One region of the Streptomyces sp. NPDC046870 genome, then DNA from elsewhere that is predicted to be linked to it. Evidence: riboswitches for the same ligand, from Rfam matches in the RefSeq annotation. Region 1 holds a riboswitch; each other region holds the start of a gene.

Region 1 (2,252 bases):
TAGACCGCTGCCGCGCCCTTGCGCCGGCCGCCCTGGTTCACCGCCGCTACCGACGCGTCCAGCGTCTTCAGGAACGGCACGATCCCGTTGGAGTGCCCGTTCGTCCCCCGGATCAGCGAACCGCGCGAGCGCACACGGGAGTACGACAGACCGATGCCGCCGGCGTGCTTCGACAGGCGGGCGACCTGGTGGTAGCGGTCGTAGATGGAGTCCAGCTCGTCGAGCGGGGAGTCCAGCAGGTAGCAGGACGACATCTGGGGGTGCCGCGTACCGGAGTTGAAGAGGGTGGGGGAGGACGGCAGGTAGTCCAGGCGGCTCATCAGCCGGTACAGCGCCGCCACTTCGTCCACGGAGCGGGTCGTGTCGTCCTCCGCCAGGCCGCTCGCCACGCGCAGCAGGAAGTGCTGGGGCGTCTCCACGGCCTTCCGGGTGACCGGGTGGCGCAGCAGGTAGCGGCTGTGCAGGGTGCGCAGACCGAAGTAGCCGAAGCGGTCGTCGGCCGCGGGGTCGACCAGTGCGTCCAGGCGCTCGGCGTGCAGCCGCACGAACGCGGCGGTGCGGTCGGCGATCAGGCCCTCGCGGTGGCCGGCCGCGACCGACTCGGTGAAGGACGTCACGCCCTGCGAGGCGGCCTCGTCCCGGATGGCGAGGGTCAGCAGCCGGGCGGCCAGCTTCGAGTACGCGGGGTCCTCGGAGATCAGGCCGGCGGCGGCCTCCGTGGCCAGCTCCCGCAGCTCCGCCTCGTCGGCCCGCGCGGACCGGCCGCGCAGCGCGGCGGCGGCCACCCGGCCCGGGTCGGCGTCGGGCAGGTCGGCGGTCAGCTCGGTCAGGGTCCGCAGCAGCGCGGCACCGGGACCGTCGGTCTCCGGCTCGCTGACTGAAGCCGGGTCGGCTGGCGCGATGGTCACGTGGGGCTCTCCCTCGCTCGGCACGGGGCCTGGCGGAGGCAGGGGCGGTCACGAGCGCGCACGGCGTCGCGTCCACCGGCCCATTCCACGAGGCCCGGACGTCGGAACCACCCGGGCCTGGACGGCCGGGTGCACCGCCGGCAGGTCTTCGGACTCGACACGCGTGCGGGGGCACACGGGTACACCGTTGCGGGACAGTTCCGGATTCACACCGGATTCCCCTGCGACGACAGCGAGGACGAGCATACATCTAGTGCCGGGCTGCCATGTCACCCCCAGATGTTGTGTCGACGCGGCCTCAGAGGGTCAACTCGCACGCGAGGAGCGTGAGGTCGTCCCGGCCCGGGAGGACCGCGGGCATCCTGATCCCCCGCCTCTCCCGGACCGGCGATGTCGGACATGGGGCAGCCGGAGGTGACCCCACCGAGGAGCACGCCGTCGCGGGCGGCCACGAGGACGTCCGCGGCGGCGGCCCGCTTCGCCGCGTCCCTCGGCTCGCCCCGGTACCGGTCGCTCTCGTCGAAGGCGAGGAGGCCGTCACGGAGACAGGCCCCGGCGGTGATCTCGCCCAGGTCTCACTCGCCGGGAGCGGCTTGCCGGGTTGCGGGGCGGAATGCCCATGTTTTCATGGAAAGAGGTGCTGTGTGGGGTCCTCCGTGCCGAAAGCTGGTCTCGGAAGGAGAACGCACCATGACGAGAATCGTCCGCCACCCACCGGGCAAGGAACGACCACGCAACGCGCCGATGGCGACGCTGTACGTGCGACGGGCGTGGCGCCGGATCAGACGGTTCCTCCTGGCCTACTGGCACCACCTGACCATCAGTTCGGAAGCCCGGCTCGACACCACCCGCCCCCGCAAGTGGCGCAGATGGGCCTCGTACACCAACGCGAACCGGGTCGTCTGGGCCCTCGCCGCCCTCGCCGTCCTGGCGTGGCTCGCGGAGGGCGTGTACATCCTGGTCTCGCACCACACGACGCGGTTCGAGACGTGGCGGAAGGACAACGCGGGCTTCGACGCCCTCCTCCGCTTCGTCGGTCCTGTGCTCTCCGCCTCGATCGCCGCCGCCCTCTTCCTGTTCTTCTGGTACTGGTGGACCAAGCGGCGCTACCTCGCGAAGGCACGCAGGCATCCCCGCGCTCTGGTACCCACCGCCGGCCCCGACATCGCCGAGATCGTGGGCCGCGAGGAGATCGTCCGGGTCATCGCCCAGCGGCTGCGGCAGCGTGAGACCCGCAGGCCCTATGTGCTGGTCGGTGGTGTGGGCACGGGCAAGACGGCCGTCCTGGTGCGGCTCACGGAACTGCTCGCCCGCCAGCACGCCGTGCCCGTGCCGATCCGGCTG
Region 2 (2,252 bases), on a different contig from region 1:
CGCCGATCGTCGCGGGCCTCGCCTCGCTGCTGGCCACCCGGTTCTCCTACGGCGTCGGCGGCACCGCCGACGGCGAGGCCACCCGCAAGGGCTACCGCGCCGGCCAGATCGCCTCCGCCGGCCTGGTCTCCCTCGCGCACGGCACCAACGACGCCCAGAAGACGATGGGCATCATCACCCTCGCCCTCGTCGCGGGCGGCTCCATCTCCCCCGGCTCCAACCCTCCCACCTGGGTGATCCTCTCCGCGGGCATGGCCATCGCGCTCGGCACCTACATCGGCGGCTGGCGCATCATCCGCACCATGGGCAAGGGCCTGACCGACCTGGAGCCGCGCCAGGGCTTCGCCGCCCAGACCAGCGCCGCCACCGCCATCCTGGCCTCCTCCCACCTCGGCTTCTCCCTCTCCACCACGCACGTCGTCTCCGGCTCGGTGATGGGCGCGGGTCTCGGCCGCAAGGGCGGTGTGGTCCGCTGGTCCACCGCGACCCGCATGTTCGTCGCCTGGGCGCTGACCCTGCCCGCCGCCGCGCTGGTCGGCGCGGGCGCCGAGTCCGTGACCGACCTGGGCGACTGGGGCACCGCCGTCGTCGCCGTCTTCCTGGTCGCCGCGAGCGCCGCGATCTGGAGGATCTCCCGCCGCGAGGTCGTCGACCACACCAACGTGGTCGAGGAGACCGAACCGGCCGGTGTGGTCACCACCGCCATCGCCGCGGTGACCCCGCCCCCGGTGGGCATGGTCGCCGAGGACCTGACGGCCACCATCCCCGCCCCGGCCACCGAGCCCGCCCCCGCCCCGGCCGCCCCGCCGGCCGCCGCGGTCTGACCCCGCGCACACGGTTACTGAAGGAAGCATCCCCATGAAGATCGACTGGGCGGCCCTCGGCTCCGTCTTCGGCGTCAGCCTCGCGTCCACGGTGGGCCTGGTGGTCCTGTTCACCCTCGGCATCAACGGCCTGTCGCGCCGTGAGAAGGCCGCGGCCCGGGGCGGGTCCGCCGCCCTCGCCGTCACCGGCGCCTACGTGTGCTTCGCGGCCTGCGCGGCGGCGGTGGCGTACGGGATCTACCTGATCGTCGTCAAGCCCTGACGGTCCGGAACCTGACGGCCCCGCCGGGCCACCGCCTCAGCGGGGCCGGCGGGGCCTTCGCATGTCGTCGCACCGGCCTCCCGGCCGCCGTCCGGCGGACCGGCGGTGTGGGCCTCAGCACAGTCCGGCGTCCCAGGTCAAAGGCAAGTTGACGGCCGTTCCGGGCGCGTGGTGGACTGCCCAGGCCATGTACGGCGGCAAGAGAGGAAGCCGGTGCGAATCCGGCGCGGTCCCGCCACTGTCACCGGGGAAGAACCCCCGGGAGCCAGGAACTCTCACCGCCGATTCACGTCGAACCAGGGCGCGGACACCCTGAGTGAGGACACATATCGCCATGCTCGGCTGCCGATCGAGGACCCGTACCAGGACCGTTCCTGTTCCCACCGCCGGCTGAGCCGATGGGTGCCGATCGCACATACGCGTACGGTGCCGCCGCCGGCGTCCTCGGTGACCTGCTCCTCGGCGACCCGCGCCGCGGGCACCCGGTCGCCGTGTTCGGGCGGGCGGCCGGGGCCGTGGAACGCGCCCTGTGGCACGACCACCGTGGCTGGGGCGCCCTGCACACCGCCGTGTGCGCCGGCGGCGCCGTCGCCCTCGGCGCGCTGGCCGCACGCGCCGCACGCCACCGCCCTGCCGCTTCCGCCGCGCTGACCGCCGCCGCCACCTGGGCCGTCGTCGGCGGCACCTCGCTCGCCCGGGAGGCCCGCACCATCGGGCGCGCCCTGGAGGCCGGGGACGTCGAGGCGGCCCGGGCCCGGCTGCCGCACCTGTGCGGCCGGGACCCGCAGGCCCTGGACGCCGACGGCATCGCGCGGGCCGTGGTCGAGTCGGTCGCCGAGAACACCTCCGACGCCGTGGTCGGCGCGCTCGTCTGGGGCGCCGTGGCCGGCGTCCCGGGCCTGCTCGGCTTCCGGGCGGTCAACACCCTGGACGCGATGGTGGGTCACAGGTCGCCCCGCCACCGGCGCTACGGCTGGGCCTCCGCCCGCCTCGACGACGTCGCCGGCTGGCCGGGGGCCCGGCTGACCGCCGTGCTCGCCGCCGCGGCCGGACCCGATCCACGCGGCGCCCTGCGCGCCTGGAGGGCCGACGCGCACAGGCACCCGAGCCCCAACGCCGGGCCCGTGGAGGCCTCCTTCGCGGGCGCCCTCGGCGTCCGCCTGGGC
Region 3 (2,252 bases), on a different contig from region 1:
GAGGTGTGGTTGGGGACGATGTCCACGACGACCTTGAGCCCGAGCCGGTGCGCCTCGCCCACCAGGGCGTCGAAGTCGTCCAGGGTGCCGAGGCGCTCGTCGACCCCGCGCGGGTCGATGACGTCGTAGCCGCCGTCGGCGAGTTCGGAGGGGTAGAAGGGGCTCAGCCACAGGGCGTCCACGCCGAGGGAGGCGAGATGGCCCAGCCGTTCGGTGACGCCCCGCAGATCGCCGAGGCCGTCACCGTCGGCGTCGGCGAAGCTGCGCGGGTACACCTGGTAGACGACGGCCTGCCGCCACCAGTCGGGGTTCCTGGACGAGAGGTCCGGCGAGAGGTCTGCCATACGGGCTCCCAGGGGACGGACGACGGTACGGAATCTGTATCTGTCCACATTGCCCGGAAAGGCAACCTTGCAGGGCCGTTCAGCCCACGCAGTGCTCCAACAGCCCCCGGACGTCCGCGTCCACCACCCTGTACCGCACCACGCGCCCCTCCTTCTCCCCCGCCACGACCCCGGCCGCCCGCAGCAGCCGCAGGGCCTGGGAGACGGCGGGGTCGTTCATCCCCGTGGCGATGGCGAGGTCCGACACGGCGAGCGGCCCGGTGCGGTGCAGCGCGACCAGCAGCGCCAGCCGGTTGGCGTCGGCGAGCAGCGAGAAACGGTCGGCCCAGGTGCGCAGACGCCCCGCCTCACCGATGGCGGCGATCGCCTCGCAGACCCGGTGCCCGTCGATGGAACGACGGTCGGCTCGGTCGGCAGGCACGAGATGCATGGGGCCAGTCTGGCAGGCCCCCTCTTTGTGATCTTCGATACCTGCGCAGGTGCGCAGCTATGCAGGAAACCGCGTGCCCCTCTACGGTGGGCGGGCCGTGGTGCTCGGGAAGTCGATGGAAGGTCGACGCGGCCCTCGCCACTGTGATCGGGGAGTTCCCGTTCCGTCCGGCACCGCCGGGCCACTGGTCGCAGACCGGGAAGGCAGGAACGGCGGACGTACGACCCGTAAGCCAGGAGACCGGCCACGGCAGCTCACGAAGTGATCCACGAGGTGCTGGAGCGTGAACCCATGGCCGATGCCACGTCTTTCCGCTGGCGACGTGAGGACACCGTCAAGACGGTGGGGCTGCTGGCGGTGATCGTCGCCCTCCACGTCGTCGCGTTCGGAATCCTCTACGTCCTCGTCGCGCCCGAGCACTACAAGGTCGGCTCCGACGTCTTCGGGGTCGGGCTGGGCATCACCGCCTACACCCTCGGCATGCGGCACGCCTTCGACGCCGACCACATCGCGGCGATCGACAACACCACCCGCAAGCTGATGGCCGACGGCAAGCGGCCGGTGTCGGTGGGGTTCTGGTTCGCGCTGGGCCACTCCAGCGTGGTGGTGCTGCTGGCCCTGCTGATCGCGGGCGGCACCTCGCTGGCCGGGAAGGTCATGAACGAGGGATCCACCACCCACCAGGTGCTCGGCTTCCTCGGTACGACGGTCTCCGGCACGTTCCTCTACCTCATCGCCGCCCTGAACCTGATCGCCCTGGTGGGCATCCTGAAGGTCTTCCGGGCGATGCGCGCGGGCGCGTACGACGAGAAGGAGCTCGAACAGCACCTGGACTCGCGGGGGTTCATGAACCGCGTCCTCGGCCGGCTGACGAAGTCCGTCTCGCGGCCGGGGCAGATGTACCCGCTCGGCTTCCTCTTCGGCCTCGGCTTCGACACGGCCACCGAGGTCACGCTGATGGTGATGGCGGGCTCGGGCGCGGCGGCGGGGCTGCCCTGGTACGCGATCCTCTGCCTGCCCCTGCTCTTCGCCGCCGGGATGAGCCTGTTCGACACCCTCGACGGCACGTTCATGAACTTCGCCTACCAGTGGGCGTTCTCCAACCCGGTCCGCAAGGTCTTCTACAACCTCGCCATCACCGGTCTGTCCGTCGCGGTCGCCTTCTTCATCGGCACCATCGAGCTGGTCGGCGTCCTGCACGAGAAGTTCGGCCTGCACGACGACATCACCGGCTGGATCGCCGGCCTGGACCTGGACAACGTCGGCTACCTCATCGTCGGCCTGTTCGTCCTGGTGTGGGCGGCGGCGCTGGCGTACTGGAAGGTCGCCCGGGTGGAGGAGCGCTGGGCGGTCTCCCCGTCCGCCGCCGAGTAGCGCCTACCGCGCGACCGTCTCCAGGTACAGCTTCACGTACCGGTCGGCGTCCACCTCCAACGCCACGTCCACCAGGGCGCGTTCGCGTCCGCCCTCGTGGATCT

The links. Region 1 has a riboswitch for cobalamin ahead of AB0946_RS05385 (ribonucleoside-diphosphate reductase subunit alpha). Riboswitches for the same ligand answer to the same signal wherever they lie in the genome.
Region 2: it holds a riboswitch for cobalamin, as region 1 does, so the genes downstream of both, AB0946_RS24115 (cobalamin biosynthesis protein) here and AB0946_RS05385 (ribonucleoside-diphosphate reductase subunit alpha) in region 1, are expected to answer to the same signal.
Region 3: it holds a riboswitch for cobalamin, as region 1 does, so the genes downstream of both, AB0946_RS09630 (HoxN/HupN/NixA family nickel/cobalt transporter) here and AB0946_RS05385 (ribonucleoside-diphosphate reductase subunit alpha) in region 1, are expected to answer to the same signal.

Annotation. Positions count from the first base shown of each region.
Region 1 covers NZ_JBEYXM010000002.1:201,359-203,610, reverse strand. Annotated here, with positions in the region: gene AB0946_RS05385 (ribonucleoside-diphosphate reductase subunit alpha) at 1-908, opposite strand, end outside; cobalamin riboswitch at 1,030-1,167, opposite strand; partial or broken gene AB0946_RS05380 (GNAT family N-acetyltransferase) at 1,280-1,480, opposite strand; gene AB0946_RS05375 (ATP-binding protein) at 1,599-2,252, shown strand, end outside.
Region 2 covers NZ_JBEYXM010000011.1:175,752-178,003, reverse strand. Annotated here, with positions in the region: gene AB0946_RS24125 (inorganic phosphate transporter) at 1-824, shown strand, start outside; gene AB0946_RS24120 (hypothetical protein) at 859-1,086, shown strand; cobalamin riboswitch at 1,242-1,384, shown strand; gene AB0946_RS24115 (cobalamin biosynthesis protein) at 1,485-2,252, shown strand, end outside.
Region 3 covers NZ_JBEYXM010000003.1:240,154-242,405, reverse strand. Annotated here, with positions in the region: gene AB0946_RS09640 (glycoside hydrolase family 13 protein) at 1-344, opposite strand, end outside; gene AB0946_RS09635 (metalloregulator ArsR/SmtB family transcription factor) at 424-774, opposite strand; cobalamin riboswitch at 856-1,038, shown strand; gene AB0946_RS09630 (HoxN/HupN/NixA family nickel/cobalt transporter) at 1,066-2,148, shown strand; gene AB0946_RS09625 (nucleoside hydrolase) at 2,152-2,252, opposite strand, start outside.